3 regions of the Allochromatium vinosum DSM 180 genome follow, and region 1 is predicted to be linked to each of the others. Evidence: predicted binding sites of a transcription regulator. Region 1 holds the regulator's gene; each other region holds the start of a gene.
What was found. Region 1 encodes sigma-54, which starts transcription at its own class of promoters, with help from an activator protein. Its sites were predicted from a motif close to TGGCANGNTNCNTGCTT; they were not measured.
Positions count from the first base shown of each region.

Region 2: flgB (flagellar basal body rod protein FlgB) is a predicted target of sigma-54. The motif match lies at 7,176-7,192, and genes of this name have one in related genera.
Region 3: ALVIN_RS04400 (TOBE domain-containing protein) is a predicted target of sigma-54. The motif match lies at 7,955-7,971, and genes of this name have one in related genera.

Region 1 is NC_013851.1:3,215,444-3,225,569, reverse strand. Features, by position in the region: gene ALVIN_RS14225 (HPr family phosphocarrier protein) at 1-56, opposite strand, end outside; gene ALVIN_RS14220 (PTS sugar transporter subunit IIA) at 145-534, opposite strand; gene rapZ (RNase adapter RapZ) at 531-1,388, opposite strand; gene hprK (HPr(Ser) kinase/phosphatase) at 1,424-2,377, opposite strand; gene ALVIN_RS14205 (PTS sugar transporter subunit IIA) at 2,402-2,851, opposite strand; gene hpf (ribosome hibernation-promoting factor, HPF/YfiA family) at 3,097-3,417, opposite strand; gene ALVIN_RS14195 (RNA polymerase factor sigma-54) at 3,450-4,940, opposite strand; gene lptB (LPS export ABC transporter ATP-binding protein) at 5,016-5,741, opposite strand; gene lptA (lipopolysaccharide transport periplasmic protein LptA) at 5,738-6,238, opposite strand; gene lptC (LPS export ABC transporter periplasmic protein LptC) at 6,247-6,861, opposite strand; gene ALVIN_RS14175 (KdsC family phosphatase) at 6,858-7,379, opposite strand; gene ALVIN_RS14170 (KpsF/GutQ family sugar-phosphate isomerase) at 7,485-8,504, opposite strand; gene ALVIN_RS14165 (ABC transporter ATP-binding protein) at 8,779-9,657, shown strand; gene mlaE (lipid asymmetry maintenance ABC transporter permease subunit MlaE) at 9,657-10,126, shown strand, end outside.
Region 2 is NC_013851.1:775,272-785,397, reverse strand. Features, by position in the region: gene flgJ (flagellar assembly peptidoglycan hydrolase FlgJ) at 1-516, opposite strand, end outside; gene ALVIN_RS03335 (flagellar basal body P-ring protein FlgI) at 576-1,754, opposite strand; gene flgH (flagellar basal body L-ring protein FlgH) at 1,772-2,467, opposite strand; gene flgG (flagellar basal-body rod protein FlgG) at 2,623-3,414, opposite strand; gene flgF (flagellar basal-body rod protein FlgF) at 3,442-4,182, opposite strand; gene flgE (flagellar hook protein FlgE) at 4,209-5,519, opposite strand; gene ALVIN_RS03310 (flagellar hook assembly protein FlgD) at 5,559-6,269, opposite strand; gene flgC (flagellar basal body rod protein FlgC) at 6,309-6,728, opposite strand; gene flgB (flagellar basal body rod protein FlgB) at 6,733-7,140, opposite strand; gene ALVIN_RS03295 (CheR family methyltransferase) at 7,284-8,099, opposite strand; gene ALVIN_RS03290 (chemotaxis protein) at 8,114-9,037, opposite strand; gene flgA (flagellar basal body P-ring formation chaperone FlgA) at 9,222-9,959, shown strand; gene flgM (flagellar biosynthesis anti-sigma factor FlgM) at 10,066-10,126, shown strand, end outside.
Region 3 is NC_013851.1:1,023,548-1,033,673, forward strand. Features, by position in the region: gene ALVIN_RS04370 (hypothetical protein) at 1-660, shown strand, start outside; gene ALVIN_RS04375 (sensor domain-containing phosphodiesterase) at 630-1,901, opposite strand; gene ALVIN_RS04380 (methyl-accepting chemotaxis protein) at 1,898-4,045, opposite strand; gene modC (molybdenum ABC transporter ATP-binding protein) at 4,449-5,534, opposite strand; gene modB (molybdate ABC transporter permease subunit) at 5,539-6,216, opposite strand; gene modA (molybdate ABC transporter substrate-binding protein) at 6,232-6,984, opposite strand; gene ALVIN_RS04400 (TOBE domain-containing protein) at 7,087-7,899, opposite strand; gene orn (oligoribonuclease) at 8,154-8,702, shown strand; gene lnt (apolipoprotein N-acyltransferase) at 8,672-10,126, opposite strand, start outside.

The DNA.
Region 1 (10,126 bases):
GCCGCCCGCGCGTGCAGACCGAGCTTGTTGCGGATCTCGAGTTCTTGGCGAATCATCCGATGTGATCCTTCTGGCTAAGAGTAGTACCTGAATCGCCTGTGGAGGCGTTTGAATCGGCGTGAGGGTATTCGGATCGAGCGCGCTTCAGTCGCTGCCGCGCACGCCATTGCGACCGCCGCTGAGAGCCTTCTCGGTCAGGGCGTCGAGATCGAGTGCGGCGTAATTCAGAGTCCGCAGCAGCATCGGCAGGTTCAGACCGCTGACCACGCGTACGTGCGCATGCGCGCCGGCGAACGCATACGCGATGTTGGCCGGCGTGGCGCCATAGAGGTCGGTCAGCACCAGTACACCCTCGCCCTGATCGATGGTCGCGGCCAGCTGCTGGCAGTGACGGAGGATCTCCTCGGGCGGCGTGTCGTTGATCACCTCGCAGCAGGCGACCCCGACCGGTGTCTGGCCGAGGATCTCGCCGGCGATGCGCAGCAGATCCATTCCGAGCGAACGATGGGTGACGAGCAGAACACCGACGCTCACGCCAGTTCCCGGTGGCGGACGATGACCTTGTGGCCAAGCGACTCCAGGTGCTCGCCGAGCCGTTCGGTCATGTAGACCGAGCGATGCTGGCCGCCGGTGCAGCCGATGGCGATGGTCAGATAGCTGCGTCCGTCGGTCTCGAAACGCGGGATCCAGCGCTCGAAGAAGGTGAGGATGTCGGCGCGCATGTTCAGCGCCTCGGCGCTGGACTCCAGGAAGCGCGCGACCTCGGGATCGAGTCCGGTGAGCATCCTCAGTTCGGTCTCCCAGTGCGGATTGGGCAGACAGCGCACGTCGAGCACGAAATCGACGTCGGGCGGCACGCCATGCTTGAAACCGAAGGATTTGAGCAGGATCGAGATCCGGGGCGACTCCCCGCCCAGCAGCCAGCCACGCACCTGATCGCGCAGTTCATGCACATTGGTCTGGGTGGTGTCGATCACCAGGTCGGCGCGCTTGCGCACCGGTTCCAGGAACTCCTGTTCGAGCTGGATGGCCTCGCGCAGCGAGCGGTCGTTGTTGGTGAGCGGATGACGGCGCCGCGTTTCGCTGTAGCGCCGGATCAGGATCTCCAGCTGGGTCTCCAGGAACAGCACGCGACAGTCGATCCCGCGCTCGCGCGCCGCGCTCGCCAGATCGGGCAGGTGGCGCAGGGCCTCGGGATTGCTGCGTGCGTCGATGCCGACCGCCGTCTTGCCGAAGGCCTCGTCGAGCGTCTCGTGCAGCCCGAGCACCAGATCCTGGAGCAGGAAGAAGGGCAGATTGTCGATGCAGTAAAAGCCCATGTCCTCCAGCGTGTGGAGCGCGATGCTCTTGCCGGAACCGGACAGACCGCTGAGGATGATCATTTGCATGGGGCGTGCCTCCTGTCGAGCGATCGGGTTCGGGATCAGTCTCGGGCGACGGGGGGATCCGGCCGATCCAGGCGGATGGCGCGCGCCTGGCGGTCGATGAAGTCCACGCCCGCGTCATAACCGCGGATGCGCAGGATCTGGTGCCTGACGGCCGCTTCCACCAGGATCGCCAGATTGCGGCCCGGCGCCACCGGCATGATGATCTTGGGGATGGCCACGCCCAGCACGTTCATGGCCGACAGACTGCCGGTGAGCCGGTCGATGCATTCGAGCTCGGGCTGGGCCAGCGGCTGGAGATCGACGACGAGATTGAGCGTCTTGTCACGCAGGACCGCGCCCTCGCCGAACATGGCGCGGATGTTGAGGATTCCAAGTCCGCGCACTTCCAGGAAGTCCCTGAGCGTCTCCGGGCAGCTCCCCTCGATCACCTCGGGCGCGATGCGGGCGAAACGCGGCGCGTCGTCGGCGATCAGCCGGTGGCCGCGCGTGATGAGATCGAGCGCCAGCTCACTCTTGCCGACGGCCGGCGCGCCGATCAGGAGCACCCCCATGCCCAGCACCTCGATGAAGACGCCGTGGATGGTCTTGCGCTCGGCCAGGGCCTGGGTGAGGAAGTAGCGCAGATGGTTGATGAGTTCCTGATCGCCCAGCGTGGAGCCGAGCAACGGCGTCCGGGTGGCGCGGGCGCGCTCCAGCAGATCGGACGTCGGGGCGATGTCGTCGCTCAGGATGATGGCCGCCGGTCGGTCGGCGAACAGCTTGTCGAGCGTCTCGTCGTGGGCGGTGCGCCCGAGTGCCGCCAGATAGGTCTGCTCGGGCGGACCGACGACCTGGAGTCGGTTGGGATGGATGAGATTGAGCGAGCCGATCAGCGACTGCCCCGGATCCGCCCCGCGCAACGGGCGGGGGGGCTGGGGCTCAGGGGTTAGCCAGCGCAGCTTGAGCTGGGTACCGGTCTGGGCGACGACGCTCTGGAGGCTGTCGATCATGTGAATCGACTGGGGTGCATGGGCCTAGAAGGCACTCAGGACACGCAGGATCTCGGCGCGCGAGCCGGATTCACGCAGTCGAACCCGCCTGTTCGGGTCGCTGAACAGGCTGGCCAGATGCGCGAGCAGTCGCAGATGCTCCTCGTTGGCCGCCTCGGGCACGAGCAGCGCGAAGGCCAGGTCGACAGGCTCGCCGTCGGCGGCGTCGTAATCGACGCCCTGGACGGTCTGCACGAAGGCGCCCACCACCTCACCGACGTCCTTCATGCGCGCGTGGGGCAAGGCGATACCGTGGCCGAGTCCGGTACTGCCCAGACGCTCGCGTTCGAGCAGATGCTCGAAGACGGTTTCGGTCTGAAGTCGGGGATGATCGCTGGCGAGCAGCTCGGCCAGCGTCTCGAGCAGGCGCTTCTTGCTCGCGATCTCGAGGCCGCATCCGATACGGGCTTCGTTGATCAGGTCAGGGCCTAACATGGCTCCAACTCCTGCTAACCACTGACGCGCGCGCGGGCGGCCAGGGGGTGATGGCTGATCCAACCAGGATGCCGCCGGCATTCGATGCTGGTCATGGATTGGGGTACCTCGGGCGGACGGACGTGGCCGGTGCCGTCTCGATGAAAGACACCTCGAACGCCGGTGGTGCCGGCCCTCGAGGTGTGACGGGCGTTGCATCCATCACCTCGGAAGACACGGCTTCCAAGGGAGTGGAGTGGCCGGGTTCATTCGGATTCGGCCACCTTGACGGCTCCGCCGCGATGGCTGCTCTTCTTCTCCTTGTAGCGGATGACCTGACGATCGAGCTTGTCGATCAGGCCGTCGATGGCCGCATACATGTCCTCGTGCACGGAGTCGGCGAAGACCTTGCCGCCGTTGACATGGAGCGTGGCCTCGGCCTTCTGCTCGAGCTTCTCGACGCTCAGGACGACATGGGCGTTGATGACGTGGTCGAAGTGGCGTGCCAGACGCTCGAATTTGCTGTCGACATAGGACTTCAGCGCATCGGTGACGTCGATGTGATGACCCGTCAGATTGATTTGCATCATTGGACTCCTTCAAAGATTCAAACGGCCTGTCAAGCCAGGCGTTTGCGCTCACTCGAGGCTGGGATACCCATGGCCTCGCGGTATTTGGCGACTGTTCGGCGTGCGACGTCGATGCCCTGATTCGCCAGTTCCTCGGCGATCTTGTTGTCGCTGAGTGGCTTGCGCGGGGATTCTCCCGCGATCAGCTTGCGGATCAGGGCGCGGATCGCCGTCGACGAGCATTCGCCGCCAGATGTGGTGTTGACGTGGGACGAGAAGAAATATTTGAGTTCGAAGGTGCCTCGTGGTGTATGCATGTATTTCTGTGTCGTCACCCGCGAGATGGTCGACTCGTGCAGTTCCAGTGCCTCGGCGATGTCGCGCAGGACCATGGGACGCATCCCCTCGTCGCCATGTTCGAGGAAGTCCTGCTGCATCTCGACGATCTTGGCGCCCACGCGCAGCACCGTGTCGTTGCGGCTCGCCAGGCTCTTGATGAACCAGCGTGCCTCCTGCAGGTGACTCTTGAGCGTCTGGCCGTCGGCGCTCTGGTCGGCGCGCCGCACCAGACGCGCATAGTCGGCATTGACCCTGAGTCTGGGGGTGATGTCCGGGTTCAATTCGACTTGCCAGCGGCCCTCTTTCTTGCGCACGAAGATGTCGGGGACAACGTACTCCGAGGCCGTCTCCTCGATCAAGCGGCCCGGCTTCGGATGGAGTCCGCGGATGAGGTCGAGCGCGCGGGTCAGGTCGCTCTCGGTTTCCTTGAGCAGGCGCGCGAGGGCGGTGACGTCGCCGCGCGGCAGGTGCTCGAATCCGGTCTCGCACACGGCGATGGCCAGATCGCGCCAGGGCGTCTCGCGCGACAGCTGGCGCAACTGGATCAGCAGGCACTCGCGCGGGTCGCGCGCGCCGACGCCGGCCGGATCGAGCGACTGGACGCGGTGGATCTGGGTCTCGACCTCATCGGCGCCGATCGTGGGATCGTCGATGGTGGCCACGAGTTCCCCGACGTCGGCGCGCAGATAGCCGTCGGCATCGATGGCGTCGATCACGGCCTGGGCGATCATGAAGTCGCGCTCGCTCAGGCGGCTGAGGTTCAGCTGCCAGGTCAGATGATCCCAGAGCGTCTGCGGGCGCGAGCGGTGCAGCAGCGGGTCGTAGTCGGCGTCGTCGCTCGAACCCGACGCCGTCGCCGGCAGATAGCCATCGAAGACGTCGGCCCATTGGGTGTCGACCGGCAACTCCTCCGGCATCTCGTTGGACTCGGCGCGCACCTCGCGCTCCAGGGGCGATTCGGACGGGGTCTCGTCGGTCTGGAAGCGGTCGTCGTCGAGCCGGGGCAGACGTGCGTCCTCCAGCACGCCGGCGTCGAGACGCTCGGATTCCTCGCCTTCCTCCAGCATCAGATTGCTTTCGAGCGCCTCCTGGATCTCGTGCTGCAACTCGAGCGTCGACAGTTGCAGCAGTTTGATCGCCTGCTGCAACTGTGGCGTCATGGTGAGTTGCTGACTGAGTCGAAGCTGAATGGATGGCTTCATCGATCGAGTTGGCGTCCGGCTGTGTTCCGTCTAACGTGATTTGAGCAATAAGGGTGCCTGTAATTTGAGTCTAGTCTACATGGAAAAATCGGCACCCAGATAGACATCGCGCACGCGCTGGTTGGCCAGCAGCTCTGAAGGCTCGCCGGCAGCGATCACGGTGCCGCCGCCGATGATGTAGCCGCGGTCGCAGATGGCGAGCGTCTCGCGTACGTTGTGGTCGGTGATGAGCACGCCGATGGAGCGATCGCGCAGATGGGTGACGATGGATTTGATGTCGCCGACGGCGATCGGATCGACACCGGCGAAAGGCTCGTCGAGCAGCATCACCGAGGGTTCGACCGCCAGGGCGCGCGCGATCTCCAGCCGCCGGCGCTCGCCGCCCGAGAGACTGAGCGCGAGCGAGTCGGCGACATGCGCGATGCCCAGATCCTCCAGCAGATGCTCGCAGCGCTCCTCGCGCTCGGCGCGCCTGAGGTCGCGTCGCGTCTCCAGGATGGCCAGGATGTTCTCGCGTGCGCTCAGCTTGCGGAAGATCGAGGGCTCCTGGGCCAGATAGCTCAGTCCGGCCCGCGCCCGCGCGTGCATGGGCAGGCGGGTGAGATCGCGCTCGTCGAGCAGGATGCGGCCCTGGTCGGCCTGGATCAGACCGACGATCAGATAGAAGCAGGTCGTCTTGCCGGCACCGTTGGGTCCGAGCAGGCCCACGACCTCGCCCGGCTCGACCCGGACGCTGACGTCCTGGAGCACCTGGCGGCTGCCGTAGCGCTTCATCAGGTGTTCGGCGCGCAGACCGCTCATGACTCGTCCGGGGTGATGGTGATCTTGACCCGGCCCGCGCCGCCGGCCCGGAAACGCGCCTTGGCCCGGTCGTAGAGGATGCGTTCGCCCGTGAGCCGATCCTCGCCCTGGATCAGCAGACCCTCGCCGATCAGCGCCAGCTCGTCCTTGTCGGCGTCGTATTCCATGCGCTTGGCGAAGGCCTGGACCTCGCCCTGGTCGTCGTCGAGTAACTGCTTGTAGCGGGCCGGTTGGCCGAGCGCGATGATCAGACGCGGCTGACGATCTTCGCGATGGTAGACGGTCACATGGTCGGCGAGCAGGCGCATGCTGCCCTGGTCGACCTGGACATGGCCGACATAGACGCTGGTGCTGTTGGCCTCGTTGACCTCGACCTCGTCGGCCTCGATGTAGATCGGCTGCCTGGCGTCGGCTTCGAGCGCCCAGGCATGCGTGCCAAGACCGAGGCCGAGCAGGAGGCCGAGGAGCGGCGGCCACTTGGAAAAGCTGGAGAACATGGGACGCCTCATGGTGCTGGCTGGCGTTCGGGTTCGGGTGAGAGCCGGATGCGGGCGCGGCCATGGAAGCTGGTGCGCGAGCTGTCTTCCAGGTACCACAGCTTCATCCCGTTGGCGGTCACTGAGTCGCCGTCGCTGTCGATACGCACCGGCAGATCGGTCTCGGCCAGTCCGGTCTGGCGCCAGATGTCCATGGCTTCGGTTTGCAGATGGACCGGGCGGTTGGTGGCGTCGGCCTCGCGGTCGAACCGAACGGCGCCGGTCAGGCGCACCTGATCACCGCCGGCCTGCACCTGCCCCAGGCGTGCCTGAGCGAACCAGGGCGGCCCGTCGGGCCGATAGAGCACCAGACGCGGCTCATCGAGTTCGGAGAGATCCTCGTCGGCATAGTGGCGTAGCCGCTCGGCACTCAGACGCCGGCTCGGCTGGCCGCTGGCGTCGGTCTCCAGGGCGGCGAGCCCCTGGACGCTATAGTCCGGCCGCCGCTCGCGCGGTGCGCGGACGCCATCGTCCTCGGGCAGGGAGCGAAGCTGCCACCAGGCGCCGAGTCCCAGGAGCACGAAGCCGGCCCCGAGCAGCCACTGGCGGCGTGCTCCATACTGACGCTCGGCGAAGTGGGTCATGCGTAGGAGGCCAGCAGGGGTTCGAGATGTCCCTGGGCGTCGAGGATGAATTCACAGGCCTCGCGTGCCGCGCCGCGTCCGCCCGGTGCCGTGGTGCGCCAGTGGGCCAGCTCACGCACCCGTGGATCGGCGTCGGCGACCGCGATCGCCAGCCCGACCCGGCGCATCACCGGCAGGTCGATGATGTCGTCGCCGACATAGGCGACCTGATCGTCGGTGAGTCCATGGACCTGCTTGAGCTGTTCATAGGCCGGGAGTTTGTGACGATAGCCCTGGAAGATGTCGGAGACGCCCAGGCTCTCCATGCGCATCTGCACGACATTGGAGTTGCGTCCGGTGATCACGGCCAGACGGATGCCGCTCTCCCGGAGCAGAACCATGCCGTGACCGTCGCGCGAATTGAACGCCTTGTACTCCTGGCCATCGTCGCCGAGGTAGAGACTGCCGTCGGTGAGTACGCCGTCGACGTCGAAGATGACCAGCCGGATGCGTGAGGCGCGTTCTCGAAGCTCTGTCATGTCGTGATTGAATCGCGTCCAGGGTTGGAATGCGTGCCCTTGTAGCCTTTTCGCGGCATGGGGTCAATACGAGCACGGAGTCGCTCGAATCCGGCGGGCCGATCCTCAGACGACTCCAGCGCGCAGCAGGTCGTGCATGTTGAGCGCCCCGATCAGGCGCCCTCCAGTGTCGACCACCAGCAAGCCATTGATGGCGCGCGACTCCATGAGACGCACGGCCTCGACGGCCAGCGCGCCCGACTGGATGGTGGCGCATTGGCGCGTCATGACCGTATCGATCGATGTGTGATGGACGTCGATGCCCTGGTCGAGCGCGCGGCGCAGGTCGCCATCGGTGAAGACACCGGCCAGGGTGCCATCCGGGTTCACCACGGCGCTCATGCCCAACCCCTTGCGTGAGATCTCTTCGAGCGTATCGAGTAGCGACGTGCCGAGCGCCACCCAGGGCAGGCGTTCGCCCTGGTGCATCACGTCGTCGACGTGCAGCAGCAGGCGCCGTCCGAGCGTGCCGGCCGGATGCGAGCGCGCGAAGTCCTCGGCGGTGAAGCCGCGGCTCTCCAGGAGCGCGATGGCCAGCGCATCGCCCATCGCCAGGGCCGCCGTGGTGCTGGAGGTCGGCGCCAGACCGAGCGGACAGGCCTCCGTGGCGACGCTGATATCGAGATGGACATCGGCCTCGTGTGCCAGCGTGGACTCGCGCCGCCCGGTCATGGCGATCAGGGGGACGCCAAGCCGCTTGATGAGCGGCAGGATGGTCAACAGTTCGGCGGTCTCGCCCGAGTTGGAGATGGCCAGCACCACGTCACGCGGGGTGATCATGCCCAGATCGCCGTGGCTGGCCTCGCCGGGATGGACGAAGAAGGCCGGACTGCCGGTGCTGGCCAGGGTGGCGGCGATCTTGCCGCCGATGTGGCCGGACTTGCCCATGCCGAGCACCACGATGCGCCCGTCACAGGCGAGCATGTGGCCGCAGGCGGCGACGAAGGCGTCGTCCAGGCGTTCGGCGAGCGCCGCCACGGCGCTGGCCTCGGTCTCGATCACAGCGCGCCCGAGGCGTTTGATCTGGCCGGCCTGCTCGGGTGAGAGCACAGCCGGCGGTGTGCCGAGTCGTCGTCGTTCAGTCATGGCGAGCCGTATCCAGCTGGGTTCGATGTGATTGAGGACCAGGGGGCGAGCATCGATCAAGCGGCACATTCGTGAAGGGTCCAGATCGATGGCTGGGGCAAGATTAACAGGATTGATGGCCGTATCGGCAAATCCTGCAAGCCCAGACCTCCAGGCGACCGCCCTGTCGCCGCAGCCGGAAGCGTGCGCCGGATTCGCCGCCGATCGTCGGCATGGCTTGACGCTGGCATCCGTGAGGATGAGAATCGCACGTTTCGATCGAGACGCTGGGATCATGACGGGGCAAGGGCTTGAGCCAGATGATGTACTGGAGACCCGCGGCGCGGTGAGCGATCCGGTCGCCGCCGTCTCGGACGCGCTCGTCGAGATCCGTGGTCTGAGTTTTCGCCGCGGCGAGCGGGTCATCTTCGAGGATCTCGATCTCGACATCCGACGCGGCGCGGTGACAGCGGTGATGGGGCCGAGCGGGACCGGCAAGACGACGCTGCTCAAGCTCATCACCGGACAACTGCACCCGGACGCCGGAACCATTCTCGTCGACGGTCGGGACGTGACCCGGCTCGACAGGGCCGAACTCTACCGGCTGCGCCGGCGCATGGGGATGCTCTTCCAGTCGGGTGCGCTCCTGACCGATCTGAGCGTCTTCGACAACGTCGCCTATCCCCTGCGCGAGCACACCAATCTGAGCGCCTCGATGGTGCGCAAGCTGGTGCTGCTCAAACTGGAGGCCGTTGGGTTGCGCGGGGCGCGCGACCTGATGCCGAGCGAACTCTCGGGCGGCATGGCGCGCCGGGTGGCGCTGGCGCGGGCGATCGCGCTCGATCCCATGATGATCCTCTACGACGAACCCTTCACCGGCCAGGATCCGATCTCGATGGGGATGCTGATGGCGCTCATCCGCCAGCTCAACGACGCCTCGGGCCTGACCAGCATCCTGGTTTCGCACGATGTGCGCGAGACGGCGAGCATCGCCGACTATCTCTATGTGATCTTCGAGGGGCGGGTGGTCGCCCAGGGCACGCCGGACGCACTGGCCGCCGATCGCTCCGAGTGGGTGCGCCAGTTCATGGACGGTCTGCCGGACGGGCCTGTGCATTTCCACTATCCGGCCCCCGAGCTGGCCGAAGATCTGCTGACCGGGAGGCGACGCTGATGCTCGATCCATTGGCGCGACTCGGTCGCGGCGTGCTCGACGCCCTGGAACGGCTCGGGCGCGGTCATCTGCTGCTGCTGGCGATCCTGCTCGGTCTGGGCGAGGTGCTGCGCCGTCCGCGTCTGCTCTGGGAGCAACTGTTCAACATCGGCGTGCTGTCGCTCCTGATCGTCGGCGTCTCGGGGCTGTTCGTCGGGATGGTGCTCGCCCTCCAGGGCTATTATGTGCTCTCGCAGTTCGGCGCCGCCGAGAGTCTGGGCGTCATGGTCGCGGCGTCTCTGGTGCGCGAACTCGGCCCCGTAGTCACGGCCCTGCTGGTGGCCGGGCGCGCTGGCTCGGCGCTCACCGCCGAGATCGGATTGATGAAGGCCACCGAACAGCTCTCGGGTCTGGAGATGATGGCCGTCGACCCGGTGCGGCGCATCCTGGTGCCGCGATTCGTCGGCGGCGTGCTGTCGATGCCCTTGCT
Region 2 (10,126 bases), 1.1 Mb from region 1:
CCAGCGTCCCTGACGGCTGCCTGTGACTGCAAGGCCGGCGGTGCCCGAAGCACCGGATGTGACGGCTGAGCCACTGGCCGTGCTCTGCGGTTGACCGGGCAGAGCGCTCGCCGGCTTGGCGTCGGCGCTCTCCACCGCCGCTTCGACCTGGCGCTGTTTGAAGCTCTTGAGCAGCGGATTGCGCTCCGGGACCGCCAGAGTCGCGGGATCACGCCCGGCACGCCCTTCCTCGGTCAATTCGGGCGCCAGCTGACGCAGCAACGCCTTGCGGATGCCCAGCCCCTCGCCCTCGCTCAGCGCCGCCGCGATCTGTTGATCGTAGAGATCCTGATAGAGTTGGGTTTGGGCCGAGTCGAAGAGTCCGCCGCCAAAGGCGGTCGAGCGCATCTGCTTGAGCATCTGCCCGATCAGCAGTGACTCGAAGGCGCGCGCGGCGGCTTCCAGCCCCTCGGTGCCACTGTCGCGCGCAAGGCGCGACAGTCCCTTGATAGGCGGCCGGATCGACGACCAGCCCATTGGTCAGCGATTGACCCGCTCCCAGACCGGACATGGCGCCGCTGCCGATCATGCCCGCCTCAGATCACGACCAGTTCGGCGCGCAGGGCACCGGCCTCGCGCAGCGCTTCCAGGATGGCGACCAGATCGCCGGGCGCCGCCCCGACCTCGTTGACGGCCTCGACGATGTCGCCGAGTGCCGTCCCCGGCTCGAACAGGAACATGCGATTCTTGTCCTGCTCGATGGCGACATCGGTTTGCGGAACTACGGCGGTCTGGCCGCCGGCCAGCGCGCCGGGCTGCGAAACGGCTGGATTTTCGCTGATGGTGACCGTGAGATTGCCGTGCGAGATGGCTGCCGGACGCACGGTGACGCCGGCCCCCATCACGATGGTGCCCGTACGCGCATTGATGACGACCCGTGCCGGCGGCTCAGCCGCTTCGAGCGTGAGGTTCTCGAGCATGGAGACGAAGGCCACGCGCTGATTCGGATCGCGCGGCGCACGGACCTGCACCGATGAGCCATCGATCGACTGGGCGACATCATCGCCGAAGCGCGAATTGATGACATCGACCATGCGGTAGGCGGTGGTGAAGTCGGGTCGGCGCAGATTGAGTGTCAGGTGATCGCCCTGGGAAAAGCTGGTCGGCACCTCGCGCTCGACCGTGGCCCCATTCGGCACCCGCCCCACGCTCGGCACATTGACCGTGATCCGGCTGCCGTCGGCCCCGCCGGCCCCGAAGCCGCCCACGGTGAGATTGCCCTGGGCGATGGCATAGACCTGACCGTCGGCCCCCTTGAGCGGCGTCATCAGCAGAGTGCCGCCGCGCAGGCTCTTGGCGTTACCGAGCGAGGAGACGGTGATGTCCATGCGCTGCCCCGGCTTGGCGAAGGGCGGCAGATCGGCCGTGATCATGACCGCCGCCATGTTCTTGGTCTGGGGGTTGACGCCCTCGGGAATGGTTACACCCAGTTGACTGAGCATGTTCTTGAGACTCTGGGTGCTGAAGGGCGCCTGGGTCGTCTGATCGCCCGTACCGTCCAATCCCACCACCAGGCCATAGCCGATCAGCTGGTTGTCGCGCACACCGGCGATGGTGGCCAGATCCTTGATCCGTTCCGCACCACCGGCGTTCCAGTTGCCGAAACGACCGAGATCGGCCACATCGGCTTCGTTGCCGGCCAGTACCACGGCCGTGCCGAGTAGCGATCCAGCCACCACGAGGGCCAGGCCAGTGCACGTCAGGAGGCTGTTCATCGATATCTCCCGGTTGATTAAATGGGCAAGATCGGACTGTTGAAGAAGCGCGTCAGCCAGCCTTGAGCATTGCTGTCCTGCAGGGCGCCCGTGCCGCCATAGTAGAGTTGGGCATTGGCGATCTGAGTCGAATTGACCTTGTTGTCTTTCGTGATGTCGACCGGACGGACGATGCCGCGCAGGCGCACGAACTCGTTGCCCTGGTTGATACCGAGCCACTTCTCGCCCTGGATGACCAGATTGCCGTTGGGCAGCACCTCGGCGACCGTGACCGTGATCTCGCCGCTGAACTGGTTGCTCTGACTGGAATCTCCCGAGCCGTCGAAGGTACGTCCAGCTTTGGACGAGAGTCCGAGCAGCTGAGCGTCCGCCGCGAGCACGGTTCTGCCCGCGATCGTGACATTGCCGACATCCATCGTGGCGTTCGAATCCTTGGCGGTCGAAGTCGCTGACGATTTCTTGGCGTTTGTCTTCTCGTTGAGCATCACCGTCACCAGATCGCCGACGCGCAGAGCCTTGCGATCTTCGAACAGGGCCGCACCGAGCGCCGGCTGAAAGATCGCGCCATTGTTGGCGGACGCCGGACGCGGCTCGAGCGGCGCGACCGGGCGATATTCCGCTGAATCGCCTGGTTTGGGCGGATTGAGGGTAGCGCAGCCGGAGAGCGCGAAAGCGACCAGCAGGCTACTCAGTGTTTTCGAGTAAGGGTTCATGGGTTTCCAGCGACTCGTGTTGAACCTTGGGGCCCGATCATGATCGCGACGACAGTTGGTCAGCCGGATGATCGACACCAGACCGCGTCGATGATCCGACGCCTTGATGGCTGGCTCAGTATCAGACAAGCAGCAATCGCACCAATCAGCCAGGATCAACGCGCCAGATTGTTATTGACGAACTGGAGCATCGAGTCAGCGGCGGAGATCGCCTTGGAGTTGACCTCATAGGCGCGCTGGGTCTCGATCATATTGACCAGCTCTTCAGCCATGTTGACGTTGCTGGTCTCGAGCGAGCACTGCACCAGACTTCCGAAGCCATTCTCACCCGGGTTGGACTGTTGAGGAGCCCCGGAGGCCGTCGTTTCGCGAAAGAGGTTCTCGCCGATCGGTTGCAGGCCGGCCGGGTTGATGAAGTTGGCCAGCTGGATCTGGCCTATCTGAACCTCGCCGACCTGATTCGGCTGCTTGATCGAGACGGTGCCGTCCTTGCCGATCGTGATGCTCTCGGCATCTGCCGGGATAACGAGAGCCGGCTGCAAGGCATAGCCATTGGACATCACCACCTCGCCATCGGCATTGAGCTGAAAGCTCCCATCGCGGGTGTAACCAATCTCGCCACCCGGCATCAGGATCTGAAAGAAGCCTTGACCCTCGATGGCCATATCGAGCGAGTTGCCAGTCTGAATGTAATTGCCCTGTGCAAACAGCTTCTGAGTCGCCACGGTGCGCACGCCCGTGCCGATCGTCAACCCGGATGGAAGCTGCGTCTCCTGAGTGGCCTGGGCGCCATGCTGGCGGCAGCTGTGATAGATCAGATCCTCGAAGACGGCGCGCCCCTTCTTGAAACCTGTGGTGTTGACGTTGGCCAGATTGTTGGAGACCACGGACATCCGGGTCTGCTGAGCGTCGAGCCCGGTCTTGGCGATCCAAAGCGCTTGATTCATGATCTGCTCCCAAAGGCTCCGCCAGATTCAACTGATCGCCAGGAGGCGGTTGTGATTCTTCTCGTTGCTACTGGCGGTTTCCATCATCTTGATATGGGTCTCGAAGGCACGCGACAGCTCGATCATTCGGGTCAGCGAGGCTACGGTGTTGACATTGCTCGTCTCCAGCATGCCGCTGATGACGCGAACACCGGCGTCCGCCACGGCCGGCTCTCCATCTTGAGCACGGATCAGGCCATCTTCACCGCGCAGCAGATTCTGGGTATCCGGATTGACCAATCGCAACCGATCGACGGCCGCCAGCGCGTTGGGCGCGGCCCCTGCGGGCCGGATGGTGATGGTGCCATCCGTACCGATGCTCAGGCTCTCGTACTCCGGAATAGTGATCGGGCCGCCATCGCCGAGCACCGCCAGCCCGCGTTCATTGCGCAGCACCCCCGTAGCGTCGATCTGCAGATTGCCGGCTCGGGTATAGGCCTCGCCGCCATCCTCGGTCTGGACCACGAGAAAGCCCTCGCCCTGGATGGCGACATCGAGATCCCGTTCCGTCGACTGGAGCGTTCCCGGACAGAAATCGAGAACCTGATTGCCGACCTGCACATAGTCGCGCGAGTCGTAGACGGGACCGCGCACCGGTGCGGTGTAGGCGTAGGCCAGTGCCTGACGAAAACCCGTCGTGTTGGCATTGGCCAGGTTGTGGTTGTTGATCGACTGCGCATAGGCCGTCTCTTTGGCGCCGGACATTGCGAGATAGAGAAAACGGTCCATGGTTCAGCCTCCGCACGATCGCTATATCAACGGATATTGAGAATGGTCTGGGTCATCTGATCAGATGTCGAAATGGTTTTGGCGTTGGCTTCATAATTGCGCTGAGCCGTGATCATATTGACCAGTTCCTGACTGAGATCGACATTGGAATTTTCGAGCGCACAGGACTGGATGCTGCCCAACCGCCCGTCCCCAGCCGCCGCATAGATAGGCTCGCCAGAATTGTAGCTTTCGCCCCAATTGTTATCGCCGAGTTGCTGTAGACCCTGAGGGTTCTTGAAATTCGCCATCGCCACCTGCCCTAAAACATAGGACTTACCATTCGAGTAGCGAGAAAAGATGGCCCCGTCGGCATCGACATCGAATCCGCTGAGCGTGCCGCTGGTATAACCATCCTGAGTCACATCATTGAGGTTGTTCCTGGAATTGTGATATTGGGTCGAATTCGACATATCGATGGAGAACGCCAAAGCCCCAGCCCCATTGTCATCCGGTGGAGTCAAAAATGGCCCCACTGAGACAGCAATTGGATTTGGAGTCGAGGTGGCGGTATCAAATACACCGGCGGCCGTGAAGATAGCTGTATTTGTGCCGCCGCCTACGTCCTGCATGACGCCAGCCGAATCACGCATGCCAACATGGACCGCCCAGTTGTCTGGAGCGGTTTTGACAAAATACATAGTCACATCTCGGGGTTTGCCCAGAGAGTCGTAGACCTGATAAGTTGTCGACCAGTTATAACTCGTGGGATCAACATCAGTAGCCGGGGCCGTTGGAAATGCAAATGCCGGCCCTGGAGGAGTCGTTCCGGTTATAACTGTTTCATCGGAATTGAGATTGACCTGTAACTCGACCTCCGTCGTGGCCTTCGGCGCCATATTGTCCAACGGCAACTGAATGTCTTCCAGCTTTCCGGTATCGAATGCGGATACAGCGCTATTGGGCGTCGTCGGCGGATAGGCTTGCAAGCGCTGTCCTGAAGAGTTGACGACATAGCCATCTCGATCGACCTGAAAGGCGCCATTGCGCGTATACACCTTTCCATCCTGGCCAGCTTCACTGTTCAAAACGAAAAAACCTTCACCATTGATGGCTAGATCGAGTGTATTGTCAGTCAGCTCGACATTCCCCTGAGAAAACTGCTGAGTCACCGCATCCAATCGGACACCGACAGCCGATTTATTGACGCAGGTGTAGAAAGAAGAGGCGTAGATATCGGCAAACTCTGCGCGCGACTTTTTGAAACCAATGGTGCCGGAGTTGGCGACATTGTTGCCGGTGACTTCGAGATCTTTTGCAGCGGCTTGCAGGCCACTCAACCCGATACTAAAAGACATGAGATTATCTCCTGCTGTGATGCCTGAAGGACCAGATCACTAACCGACACGTTTGAGGCTTGAAAAACCAACTGAACCCAGACCCTGCACATCGAGCATGAGTGCGCCCGTACCGCTGTCCAGGGAGACACTCTTGACCTGACCATCGAGTAGTGTTTCGAGTGCTTCGGTCTGACCATTGCGCTGAGCGGTGACACTGAACGAATAGGTGCCAGCCGGCGCCGCCGAACCGTTCGCCAGCAACCCATCCCACTCGAAATCGATCAGACCGGCACTCTGGTTGCCCAGATCCAGGGTTTGAACCAGTTGGCCGGTCGCATCCTGGATGTTCACCGAAACCTGAGTCGCCGAAGCCGTCAGATCGACCGCTCCACTTACTTTCTGCCCCGCCGAAACGTCCGCTTTGCTTGCCGGAACCAGAACGCTTTGACCGACCAGTGTTGCCGCCTCAACGGTTTGACCCTGCAAGAGGGTCTTGGAAAGCGTTTCGAATGAACTCGTCAGCTCCTCGATGCCTGTCAGGGTCGAAAATTGCGCCATTTGAGAGGCGAAATCTTCGTTCTCGACCGGGTTGGTCGGATCCTGATTGGTCAATTGGGTGATCATCAATTTGAGAAAATCCGATTGACCCAGCGCGTTGTTGCCGCTCCCGGTGGAAGCCGTGCCAGCAGCGGTTCCGGTGGTCGAATTCGTGGTGTTATAGCCGGTCAACCCGAGGCTGTTCAAATAATCCGTGGTCAATGCAGTCATGGTGAAGGCTCCTGGGCCATCATTCGTGTGTTATCCCGATCAGCTCTGACCGACTTGCAGTGTGCGCTGCAACAGAGAGCGCGCAGTCGTCAGCACCTCGACATTGGCTTCGTAGCTACGCGAGGCCGACATCATGTTGGCCATCTCTTCGACCACGTTGATCGCAGGCCGAAAGACATAGCCTTCTTCATTGGCATGGGGGTGATTGGGTTCATAGGTCGGGATCGGCTCACATTCGTCATCGACGATGCCCGCGACCCGCACCGGCATGGCCACGCCATTGGGATCTTCCTGATCGATCACGGTCTGAAAAAGAACGTGTTTCGCACGATAGGTATCCTCGGCTGTCGACGCCGTCATGGCGGCATTCGCCATATTCGAGGCTACGGTATTGAGCCGCACGGACTGTGCCGTCAGTGCCGAGGCTGATGTATTGAAGATACGGAACAGATCGCTCATGACATCACTCCTTACTCAGCGCCTTGCGCAGACTCGACACGCGACGATCGAGGAATTCGAGCGTACTTTGATAGTGCGTGGTGTTTTCGGTGAAAGCAGCGCGTTCGAGCTGCGGATCGACGGTGTTACCGTCGAGCGAGGGTTGCGCCGGGATGCGATAGAGCAACTCCGGCTCCAGCGCCCTGGATTTGTCGATCTCGTTGGTCAAATGATTGGCGCGGGTCGTCGCCAGCTTCATCCGATTGCTCATTCCCTCGACTTCGGCGAGCACTTCGGTGAAATGGAAATCGCGCGACTTGTAATTCGGCGTGTCGACGTTGGCGAGATTGGAAGCCAACAGCTCTGCCCGACGGGCTTTGATGAGCACCGCCGAGGGCAGGACTCCAAAGGCTTTGTCGAGCGAGAGACTCATGGCACTGGCATCCGCAACGAGGGTTGTCTGCTGAATTGCAAACAACATGCCAGACAATGACAGTCAGGACGCCGGGACGGACATCCCGGAGGAGAGAGGCCGAACCTCCGGTAGGCTCGGCGCGAATCGTGGCACCCTGGAGTCTACGGCCGGCGCCGCAGCAGGCTGCCCTGAGGTGTGCGCACGATCTCGAAGGCCTCGGTGTAGGAACTCACCGACTCCGAGGCACCGACGAAGAGATAGCCACCCGGATCCATCTGCCGCGCCATACCGTCAAAGATCCGACGCTTGGTGTCGGCCGAGAAATAGATCAGGACATTGCGACAGAAGACGACATCGAACTTGCCCAGCAGGCTGAAGGAATCCATCAGATTGAGCTTCTGGAAGCGCACCCGGCGCTGGATGTCGGGCTTGATGCGATGGCCGTTCTCGAGCGTGTCGAAATATTTCTGACGCCGCTCCGGTGTCAGGCCACGCACGATGCTCAGCCCGTCATAGAGACCGCTGCGGGCCTCGGCCAGCACGCTCTCGGACAGATCCGTGGCCAGGATGCTGACCGGCGAGGATTTGGGCGGAAAGCTCGACTCCCACTCGGCGACCACCATGGCGATGCTGTAGGGCTCCTGGCCGCTGGAACAGGCCGCCGACCAGATGCGGATGGGTTTCTTGCGCGCCTCCAGCTCGGGCAGCACCACCTGTCGCAGGATCTCGAATGGATAGCCGTCGCGAAACCAGGAGGTCTCGTTGGTCGTCATGGCGTCGATGACGCGCGACTTGAGCGTCGGATTGCCCGACTGGCGCAGCGCCCGCAACAGATCCTCGACCTTCTGATAGCCGAACTCGCCGAGCAGACGCGACAGACGGCTGGCGACGAGATACTGACGGTTCTCGCCCAGCACCAGGCCGCAGCACTCTGACAGAAACCGAGCGAACTCGGCGTAATCCTGCGCGTCAATCACGAACCCGCCCCATATCAATCATGCCGCGCATACTTGAGCACGGTCGCCCCCAGTTCGTTCGGATCGAATTTGGCCAGAAAATCGTCGGCCCCGGCCCGCTTGACCATATCGACATTGAATTGACCGCTCAGCGAAGAATGCAGGATCACGCACAGATGCTTGAGCTTGGCATGTTCGCGGATCTTGCGTGTCAGGGTATAGCCATCCATGCGCGGCATCTCGATATCGGCGATCACCAGCTCGATCGAGGCATCGACCATATCGGCCTCCGCCAGTTCCTCCAGATACTCCAGCGCCGCCTTGCCGTCGGAGCGGCTCTCGGTGCGGAACCCCAGCGCCGTGATGGCGCGCTCGATCTGCTTGCGGGCCACCAGCGAGTCGTCGACGACCAGGATGCGCCTGTCGTGCGGAACCTCCTCGGCCAACTTCTGCACCTCGGCCGAGACGTCCGTCGAGAGATTGTTGATCTGGGCGAAGACACGCTCGACATCGATGATCTCGACCAGTTGACCATCGACCTCGGTGACGGCCACCAGATAGCTCTCGCGCTCGGTGCCGCGCGGGGGCGGCTTGACCGTCTCCCAGTTGACGTTGACGATACGGTCGACCGCCGAGACCCAGAAACCCTGTACCGAACGGTTGAACTCGGTCACGATCACCTTGGCGTCGTTGTTCTGATCGACCGGGAGCGGATCGAAACCGATGGCGCGCGCCAGATCGACCACCGAGACCGTGCGTCCGCGGATGTTGGCCACACCGCAGACCATGGGGCTGGAGCCTGGCAGATGTCTCAGGGTCGGCTTGGCGATGACCTCGCGGACCTTGAAGACATTGATGCCGAAGATCTGCCGACCACCGAGATAGAACAGCAGCAGTTCCATGCGGTTCTGTCCGACCAGGCGGGTTCGCTGATCGATATCCTCGATAAATTGACTCATCTCACCCACACCCTCATTGATGTCATTCGCTAAAGGCCCGCCTCACAACCACCGATGGCCAGTGTAGCAGCCACGAAGCGGCTCGACGCGCTCGACATCGACCGTTCGTCCGCCAAGCACCCGCTGTGAGCCGGCGCGGTTCATGCATGATTTCAGCCAAGTCAGCCACGCGAGGAGCCGCATCATGACAGTGACGACGACCCAGACGTTCCAGTCCCGCCTTCGAGCGCGCACCATCGGATGCGCCCTGATCGCGGCCGGACTGCTCCAGCCCGCCCTGGGGTCGGACATCGAACCCGTGGAACGCATCCTGAACACCGCGCGCGCCTTCGCCGCCGCAACGGCCGGCACGTCCCCCGATCAGGAGACCCTGATCGAGATCGGGCAACTCGACAGCCGATTGCAACTGACACGCTGCGCCCACCCACCGACCGCTCAACTCGCCCCAGGGGCACGCACCGATGGCCATACCACCATCAATGTTCGCTGCTCCGACCCTGTGAGCTGGTCACTGTTCGTCCCGGCACGCATCGAGCGTCATCTGCCGGTCGTGGTACTCGAACGTCCGATCAGTCGTCAACAGGTCATCGGTCCCGACGACATCCGAATCGAGCGTCAGGCCGTCTCGACCCTGACCAACGGCTACTTCACCGAGGCCAGTGACGTCGTCGGTCTGGCCTCGCGCCGTCGTCTGATGCCCGGCCAGGTGCTCACCAGCGCCCACGTCACCCAGCGTCGGATCGTCGAACGCGGCCAGGAGGTGACACTCTTCTCGGCACGCCCCGGTCTGGTCGTGCGGATGAAGGGAACCGCCCTGGAGAATGGCGTCGAAGGTGAGCGCATCCGGGTGCGCAACACGTCGTCGAAACGGATCGTCGAAGGCTATGTCGAACCTTCCGGTGCCGTGCGCGTCGCATTATGATGGTAAACCAGCGTCAATGAACGACGAAGATCCAATCATGCTCTACAGTTTTCCAACCCATCGCCGATATTCATAGGCGTACCCCAATCGACTCTGGACTCAGCCCATGGATATCAAGCTTCCCATTGGAAACAACCTGCGCACCGATGGACCGGCGGCAGGGGGCA
Region 3 (10,126 bases), 1.3 Mb from region 1:
AATCCCGCCGGCATTTACCAGGACGCGCGCGGGCGACGCTACTATGTGAAGACGCTGGAGTCTGCCGCGCATGCGCGCAATGAAACCATCGCCGCCCGGCTCTACCGCCTGGCGGGCGCCCCGACCCTGACGTATGTGCACACCACGGCTCCCGACCAGATCGCCACGCAATGGGTTCAGCTCGACAAGACATGCGTGGCGCACTTCACCGAGCACGAGCGCCGGCAGGCGCAGCGGTGGTTCGGCGTGCATGCCTGGACGGCCAATTGGGACGCGGCGGGTTTCGTGGGCGACAATCAGGGCGTCCTCGCTGGAACCGTGTTGACGCTCGATGTGGGGGGCGCGCTGGCGTTCCGGGCTCACGGCGATCCCAAAGGGCGAGCGTTCGGCGCCCGCGTGGACGAACTCGATGTCCTGCGGAGCGACCAGGACAACCCGCATGCCATCAAACTCTTCGCGGATATGGGTCCGGATGACATCGAGCGGGCTATCCGGATCGTGGTCGGCATCCCCGACGCATGGATTCGCCGGGTCATCCTCGACAGTGGCGGCAGCGGCAAGCTGGTCGAAAAGATGATTGCGCGTAAGGCGGATATGGCAGGGCGTTTGACGGCTCTCACTCGGTCTGGTCAGGCCGGCCAGTCCAGATCGACGCAATAGACCCGAGGCCCCGTGGCCGTGGGCAGCTGGATCGATAGGGTGACGCACATGTTGGCGCCGGTCAGTGAGAGGTACGGGCGGGTGACTTGCACCCGGTCCGGTTCCGCGATGGCCCGGCGAAAATACGGCTTGCGTGACCAGACAGCCCCTCGCGCCTCTGCCAGGGGTTGAAAGCGGGGGTCCGGCGTGCGCTTGGCCATCAGATTGTCGCCCAGTTGATGACCGTCGCCATCCAGGATGAAGCAGCGCTCCACGCGCGGCAGGCACAACAGTTCCTGGCAGGCCGCCTGCGGTGGCTGGCCGGCGGCGATGCGGCGGGCCGCCGTCTCGAAGACCTGTTCGTAGTGACGCAGCTCGCGCCGATAGCGCAGTGCCTCGCCGGTGGCGAAGGCGCGAAAGCGATCGCACAGACCGTCAGGGAAGCTGGCGTCCGCCTCGGTCGGTACCGATGTCGGACGGCCGAAGTAGTAGCCCTGCACGAAATCGATGCCGGCATCCATCGCGATCAGGGCCTGTTCCTCGGTCTCGATGCCCTCCATGACCACCAGGCTGCCCGATTCGTGCAACAGACTGACCAGATTGGGCAGCAGCCGCCGCACCTGCCGCTGCTGCGCCGCCTGCTCGATGGTGTTGCGGTCCATCTTGACGATGTGGGGTTGCAGACGCCAGATGCGATCGAAATTCGAGTGGCCGGCTCCGAAGTCATCGATGGCGACGAGGCAGCCCAGATCCCGGTAATAGTCGGCGGCCGGGACGAGTTGCTCCCGGTCATCAATGGCGCTCTCCAGGATCTCGATCACCACCCGATTGGGCGATAGGTCGTGTTCGGCCAGCAACTCGGCAAAATAGGAACCATGGTCACGTCCGTGGATGGACACCAGGGGACTGACATTGAGAAACAGCCAGCCCGTGTCCTCACCGGCGTCCAGGACGTTGCGGATATGCACCAGACGGCAGAGGCGATCCAGGAACACGCATTCCGGCACGTCCCGCGCGCGGCGAAAGGCGTCCGGGGGCGACACCGGCGCGCCTGTGTCGGTCTGCGCCCGCATCAGTCCTTCGTACCCCACCGGCCGCCGGTGGGTGATGCTGAAGATGGGCTGGAAGGCGCTGGTGATCTTCAGGTCGCCAAAGCGTCCCCACCACCGTCCGGTCTCCCGGAAGGAGTGGGCGGCGATGGCATGGCAGGCGGACGGCGGCACCATGGCCGTGTCCGCCGCCGCAGGCCGCTCCTGGCTCATGTGGACGACCTGCTGACCTGGAACTGACCCACCAGGGTCTGCAACCGCCCGGCCGTGGCTCTGACGCGCTCGACACTGCGGCTCAGGGTCTCCACCGTGGCGCGCATGATCCCCGTCACCTCGGCCACGGTATGAACGTCCTGCCCCTGCGACTCGCTGCTGTCGGCGACGGCCTGGATCAGCTGGAACAGATTCTCGACGATGTCGTGGATGCCGCTGTTGTCTGCGGCGGTGGCCTCGGCCAGACGCAGACCGTCCTCCACCCCCTGCATGCCGCCCTCCATGATGTTCACCGCCCGGCGCGCTTCGCCCTGCACGCTCTCGATCATGCGGCGGATGTCAGCGGTGGCGCTGGCGGTGCGTTCGGCCAGCTTGCGCACCTCGTCGGCCACCACCGAGAACCCCCGTCCCTGGTCGCCCGCGCGCGCCGCCTCGATGGCGGCGTTCAGCGCCAGCAGGTTGGTCTGGCCGGCGATCTCCTTGATCACCTCGACGATCTGGGTGATCTCCTCGGTGCGGGCGCTGAGGCTGCGGATGGTCTGGGCCGAGGCGTCGATGGTTTCGCGGATGCCGGCGGTCTTGCCCCGAACCAGCTCGAACTGGGCGCGGGTGTTGTCGACCACCTCGTCCATGGCCTGCCGCATGGCCTGTGCCGTCTCGGCCGCCTCACGGATGCGCAGCGTCTCCTCTTCCAGCGAGACCAGCATCCGTGCCACGGCCTGCGTGGCTGTCTCCGAGGTGGCCAGGGTGCTCTGGTTGTCGCCCAGCATCCGGGCGTTGGTCTCGCGTACCTGATGGGACGCGCTGATCACCTCGCCCACGGTGCCGTCCAGGTTGTCGATGAAACTGTTGATCCAGCGCCCCAGGTCGCCGGTCTCATCGCTGCGCAGCTGATCGGGTTGCAGGCGCTGGCGCAGATTGCCGCCACCTTCGGCGATGGCGCGGATCATCTCGGTCATGCCGTCCAGCTGTCGGCTCAGCTTGCGCGGGCCGGCGCGATGGAACGCGACCAGGCCCAACAGCACCATGGCCCCGGTGAGCGCCTGGGTGACGGCGAAAGGCAGCGCCAGCCACCCCAGCAGCAGATGACCGGCCCACAGGGTGCAGACGATGAGCAGGAACAGGCGCGTCAACCGAAAACCGATGGAGCGGCGCCGATAGACCTCCTCCAGGTCGCCCTCGCACATCATCCCCCACAGGTCCGGCGAACCCGGCAGTTGCAGGGTCACGCCCTTGCCGATGACCGGCACATGGCGGTAATCGGAATACCCCGGATAGGTGACGAAGAGGTTTTCACCCTTGGCGATGGTCTCCCGAACGCCTGGATGCAGGTGGCCGGTGGCCGGATCGGTGAAGCGCAGCTCCAGTTCGGTGTGCCGCGCGACCCGCACCGTACCCCAGTCGGTGCGCACCCCGTCCTTGAGGTTGTCGCCCAGGCTGAAGGTGCGGTCCTCGAAGCGCGAGCGCGACAGGGCGGTTCCCGGCGCAATGGCGGGATCGAAACGGGACTGCACCATGAACAGGTAGTTGTCGCCGGATTCGCGGTAGATGTGCCCGGCTTCGCGCTGGATCAGATCGCCCAGGACATCGTTGGGCACCCGGCCGCACACGCATCCCAGGCGCTGCCCCGCCTGTACGATGGGTTGATAGAACATCAGCGTCACTTCATCGTGGAAGCGCGACGAGGACGGTCCGATGCGCAGCGTGGTCTCGTCACGGTAGGGTCCATGCAGGAACGGCGCCTGCAGACCGGCCTGGACGGCTTTCGGGTCCAGATCGCGCTGGCCCTGACGATTTGGCTGGGTGGACGCCAGTACCCGACCCTCGGCATCGATGACGAACAGCTCCGAAAAATCCGGCATCTGGGCTTTCTTGGCCGCCAGCTCGCCGGGTTCGAGGCTGGGGAAGCCGTCTGCCAGGCGTTCGCTCAGCGCCGCCAGTTCCGCCCACTGGTGATTCGTCCATAAAGTCAGGATGCGCTTGCGGGTCTGCGCGATTCCTTCAAAGGACTTTTCCACCGCTGGATAGTGATCTCGGTTGAGCCAGCACGACCAGCCCATGGCCAGTTTTCCGGTCTTGCCAAACCAGGGCAGCCAGCGGCGCTCGCCGGCGCTCAGATTCATCTGTTCGCTTTTCAGGGTCATGAGAGAGTTTCGGCTTTTAGCCCTTATTGAGTGCACATACTTTTTTATGCACTATTAAAGCAATATTAAAGCCATAAATTAAATAATTGTTTGAGAAAACAATTTTTTTCAAGCCAGATCTGGGGTGCACTATTCGAAGGCGCGGCAAGGACTGCATGATGCAGGCGCTTCGCAAGCGCACTGTTTCGGTGCGTGCATTCGTGCACGTCAGCGCTGGTGGGCGGAAAGTGGTGCGCGCCTCCTGATTGAGGGTCCCCCTGAATTGCGTCCCTCAAGGATTGACGTAGACTGACGATCAAATCTTGGAAAGCACGATGCAGAAGATCCCGAAGCGGGCATATATGTTGCCTATGGCCTGATCCGTGGCCGGCATTCTTGCGTTGGGAGCGTCGGTCTTCCGACGTCAATCCATCAAGGCCACCGCCTTGACCTGAGCGAAGACGCTCTGGCCCTCATGCAGCCGTAGCCGGTCGCGCGAGTGGCGGGTGATGCGGGCCAGCAGCGGTGTTTTCTCGCCAGCTCCCGTGCAGAGCTTGACCAGCACCTGTGCCTGTTCGATCTCGCGCATCTCCAGGATGCGCGCGGGCAGGATGTTGAGGATGCTGGACGCTCCCGGTTCGTCCAGGGCCAGACTGACATCGCGCGCATGGATACGCACCCGCACCAGTTCATGGATGTCGCGATTGAGTCGCGCCACGCTCAGATGGCCGCCCTGGATCTCCAGCCGCGTCAGGGCATAGTCGTCGTCATGACTCAGAACCACGCCCTCGATGATGGCGCTCGCCTCCTGATCCTGAGCGAACGCGAGATCGAGCCGGCTGAACAGCTCGTTCACCGCCCCCTGGGCGCGCACGCGCCCCTGCTCCATCAACACCACGGTATCGGCCAGCCGCGCGACCTCGTCGGGCGAGTGGCTGACATAGAGCACCGGGATCTCCAGCGCGTCGTGCAGCCGCTCCAGATAGGGCAGGATCTCCTGCTTGCGCTTGAGATCGAGTGCGGCCAGCGGCTCGTCCATCAGCAGCAGTCGCGGCTGGACCGCCAGGGCGCGCGCGATGGCCACACGCTGGCGCTCGCCGCCCGAGAGCTGATGCGGGCGCCGGTCGAGCAGATGACCGATGCCGAGCAGCGCGACGGCCTGCTCCAGCGCCGCGCCGTCCATGGCGTTGCCGACGCGCTTCATGCCGTATTCCAGATTGCCGCGCGCAGTCAGATGCGGGAAGAGACTCGCCTCCTGGAACACATAGCCCAGCGGGCGCTTGTGGGTCGGCAGAAAGATCCGGTCATCCTGCCAGACCTCGCCATTGACGCTCAGACGGCCATCCTGGATCCGGATCAGCCCGGCGATCAGACGCAGCAGGGTCGTCTTGCCCGAACCGGAATGCCCGAACAGAGCCGTGACCCCGCGTCCCGGCAGTTCGAGATCCACGTTCAGCGTGAATTCCGGATAGTCGAGCTGGAAGCGGGCCTGGATGTGATCGGTCTTCATGGGGTCAGAAACGGCGTTGGTTGGGTTTGATGGTATAGAGTGCCAGCAGCACCAGGAACGAGAAGATCACCATGCTACCGGCCAGCCAGTGCGCCTGACCGTACTCCATGGCCTCGACATAGTCGTAGATCTGCACCGAGACCACGCGCGTGGCGCCCGGTATGTTGCCGCCGATCATGAGCACCACGCCGAATTCGCCGACCGTGTGGGCGAACCCCAGGACGGCGGCGGTCATGAACCCAGGCCGCGCCAGGGGCACCACGACGCTGAAGAAGCGATCCCAGGGACCGGCGCGCAGGGTCGCGGCCACCTCCAGCGGGCGCTCGCCGAGCGCCTCGATGGCATTCTGGATCGGCTGCACCACGAAGGGCATCGAATAAAACACCGAGGCGATCACCAGCCCCCAGAAGGTGAAGGGCAGCAGGCCGATCCCGATCGCCTGGGTGAGCTGGCCCACGGGACCATTCGGCCCCATGGCCAGCAGCAGATAGAAGCCGAGCACCGTGGGCGGCAGCACCAGGGGCAGTGCCACCACGGCGCCGACCGGCCCCTTCCAGCGCGAGCGGGTGCGCGCCAGCCACCAGGCGATGGGCGTGCCGATGAGCAGCAGCAGGAGTGTGGTCAGGCCGGCCAGACGGAATGTCAGCCAGATCGCCTGGATGTCGGCATCAGAGAAGCCCATGGCGCGCCCGTCCGGTCAGATCTCGTAGCCGAAGGAGCGGATGATGGCCTTGACCTTGTCGCTCTTCAGATAGTCCATCAGGGCGCTCGCCGCTGCATTGCCCTCACCGGTCTTGAGGATCACCGCGTCCTGACGGATCGGCTCATGCATCTCGGCCGGGACGACCCAGCCCGAACCCCCGATGATCTTGCCGTCTTTGAACACCTGTGACAGGGCGACGAAGCCCAGCTCGGCGTTGCCGGTGCTGACGAACTGGTAGGTCTGAGCGATGTTCTCGCCTTGGACCAGTTTGGGCGCGAGCATCTGATCGACCTGGAGTCCCTTCATGACCTCGACGGCGGCGGCGCCATAGGGCGCGGTCTTGGGGTTAGCGATGGCGAGCTTGCGGAACTTGTTACGACCCAGCACCTTGGCGCCATCTTTGATGAGCGCGGGATCGGCACTCCACAGCACCAGGGTGCCCGTGGCATAGGTGAAACGGGTTCCGGGTAGCGTCATGCCCTCGTCTTCCAGTTTGGCGGGCGTGGTGTCATCGGCTGCCAGGAACGCTTGGAAGGGGGCGCCGTTCGTGATCTGGGCGTAGAACTTGCCTGTCGAGCCGTAGGCGGCCTCGGCCTTGTGGCCGGTGTCCTGAGCGAAGGCCTCGGCGATGACCTTCATGGGGGCGGTGAAATTGGCCGCGACCGCGACCTGAACGGTCTCGGCCTGCGCGGTACAGGCGCCGGCGAGCAGGGCTAGGGCGGTGAGTGTCTTGGGTATGGTTTTCATGCGGGTTCTCCTGATCTGCAATCTTTTGACACGGATGAAGGGACGGCTATATCAATAAAGATATAACGGCTGGCGCAACAACGAATCGTTACAGCCAACCGCTCAATCCTTGACGGCCAGGATGACGTGCGGCGCCTTGATCAGGGCGCAGGCACGCTCGCCCACCATCAGTCCCAGATCGGTGGTGCTCTCATTGGTGATCATGGCTGTGAGTCGGGTTCCGCCATCGAGTGCCAGCACCACCTCGGTGTTGACCGCCCCCGTGACGATGTGCTCGATGACGCCGCACAGCCGGTTGCGGGCCGAGGTCTTGAGTCCGCCGTCCTCGGTGGCGAGGATGACGAAGGACGCCTTGATGAGGGCGAAGGCCTCGGTGCCGACTGCCAGGCCCAGCGCGGCGACGCTATCGTTGGTGATGATGGCGACCAGTGGATCACCATTGATGTCGAGCGTGACCTCGGCATTGACCGCGCCGAGCTTGATCGCAGAGACGACCCCGCGCAGATGGTTGCGTGTGCTGACTTTCATGCTCAATGTTCCCAAAAGTGCGTGAAAACGATCGAAATCCTGAATGCCCGTGCTCAGGCGCTCCAGGAAGCGCCGGTGCTCGCGCTCGGCGGCCTCGTAGACCGCGATCAGGCGTCGTCCCTCCTCGGTGAGCTCGGTCCCGCCGCCATGCCGCCCGCCGACCTGACGCCGTACCAGCGGCTGGGGCGAGAGATTGTTCATGGCGTCGACCGCGTCCCAGGCCTGTTTGTAGGACATGCCCAGTGACTTGGCCGCGCGCGAGATCGAGCCGGTTTCCGCGATGCGGCGTAACAGATCGATTCGGCCATGGCCGGCGAAGCGCTGCTGATTCAGATCCAGTCGCAGCGCGCCGCTGGTCTCCAGACTCTGTTCGAGGCTGTGCGTCATGATGGTCGATCTCCGAGTGGGGTGTTATATCAGAGACAATATAACGCAGATCGTTGAGCAAGTTTGAGGCCAAGGTCAACGAGGCTTCGAGGGTATCGCGGAGTTCGGTCCCTTGGGGCGGCTTTCTGGGCCGGCGAGGCGTGTTGCGCGGGCCGTCGATGTTCGAACATGGTGCGCGCGGCACGTAGCTTGACCGACAATGATGCGACAATGTGCCGGACATCGAACCGAACCATCGCATGGGCCCGAAACATATGAGCAAGAGCGAGCACAACCTGATCTGGATCGACCTGGAGATGACCGGGCTGGACCCCGACCACGATCGCATCCTGGAGATCGCGACCCTGATCACCGACAGTCAGCTCCGGGTGCTGGCCGAGGGGCCGGTGATCGCGATCCATCAGGACGAGGCAATTCTGGCTGGTTTGGACGACTGGAATCGCGAGCATCACGGCGCCTCGGGGCTGCTCGATCGCGTCCGCGTCAGTGCGCAGCGTGAGGCTGAGGCCGAGGCGGCCACGCTCGCCTTTCTTGCAGAGTACGTTCCGGCCGGCGCTTCGCCGCTGTGCGGCAACAGCATCTGTCAGGATCGGCGCTTCCTGGCGCGCTGGATGCCGCGTCTGGAAGCCTATTGCCACTACCGCAATCTGGACGTGAGCACGCTCAAGATCCTCGCCCAGCGCTGGGCGCCTGAGGTGGCGAGCGGTTTCAAGAAGGCCTCACGGCATCTGGCGCTCGACGACATCCGCGAATCCGTCGACGAGCTGCGTCACTATCGCGCCCATTTGCTGAAGATCGACTGAAGCAGACGGCGAATGTTGTGCCGGCCGCCGAGCAGCAGCAGGGCCAGGGCCAGCCCGACTGCCGGCGCGTTACCGAACCGGCTGAAAGGCGTAGCACCCTGGCGCGGCTGGATCTCGGCCGTGACCGCACCGCGCACGAAGGCCGGCAGGGTGTCGATCAGGCGACCGCGATGGTCGATGATGGCCGAGATCCCGGTATTGGTGGCGCGCAGCAGATCGCGCCCGGTCTCCAGCGCCCGCATCCGTGCAATCTCCAGATGCTGCGGCGGGGCGAGTGAGTCGCCGAACCAGGCATCGTTGCTGACGTTGATCAGATAGGCGGCCTCGGGCAGCGCTTCGATCACCTCGGCCGGAAAGACATCCTCGTAGCAGATCGACACCCCGGCCCGGTGTGCGCCCACGCTCAGCAGCGGGCGGCGGTCGTCGCCGGGGCTGAAGTCCGACATCGGGATCTCGAACAGCCGCACCAGCGGCCCGAGCCAGGACTTGAAGGGCAGAAACTCACCGAACGGCACCAGATGACGCTTGGCGTAGAGATCCTCCTGACTCCCGATCGCCAGCAGTCCATTGAAATAGCGTCCGCTCTCCAGATCCATCACCGGCAACCCGAGCACGAGTTCAGCGCCCTCGGCGCGCACCTGCTCGGTGAGCGGGTCGAGCAGGGGTGCGCGAACTTGGTGCAGAAAATCGGGCAGGGCGGTCTCGGGCCAGACGATCAGATCCGAGTCCAGGTGCTCCAGGGTCAGATCGACATAGGTCTCGCCGATCATCAGGCTCGCCTCGGGGTCCCATTTGATCGCCTGCGGAATGTTGGCCTGGAGCACGCTGGCGCGCAGCGGCGGGCCGGACGGCTCGGTCCAGTCGACAGCGCTCAGTCCGGCCCCACCGATCCAGATGGCCGCCAGCGCGATCCCGGCGCCGATCCGCGCGCGGTGACGCCAGCGGATCGCACACCACAGCAGCCCGCCCGAGAGTGCGACCAGCAGGCTGAGGCCATGCACGCCTAGGATCGGCGCATAGCCGGCCAGCGGTCCGGCGATCTGACCATAACCCAGACTGAGCCAGGGGAAGCCGGTGAACAGCCAGCCGCGCACCCATTCGAGCAGGACTGTGCTCCCTGGGAGCAGGATCAGCGGAGCGACCCAGGCCGGCCCTGGGTCCAGGCGCCGGACCAGCCAGCCGGCCGCGCCGCTGTAGAGCGCCATGACCGCGATGAACAGCGCCGTGAGCAGATGCGCGACCCAGGCGTCCATGTTGCCGAATTCATTGAGGCTGATCCGGATCCAGAACACGCCGAAGCCGAACAGGCCCGCGCCGAACAGCCAGCCGCGCCAGAAGGCGCTTCGTGGACTGGCGGTGACGAGCGACTGATGGAAAATCGCCATGGCCAACATGGCGACCGGAAACAGCGAGAAGGGTGCGAA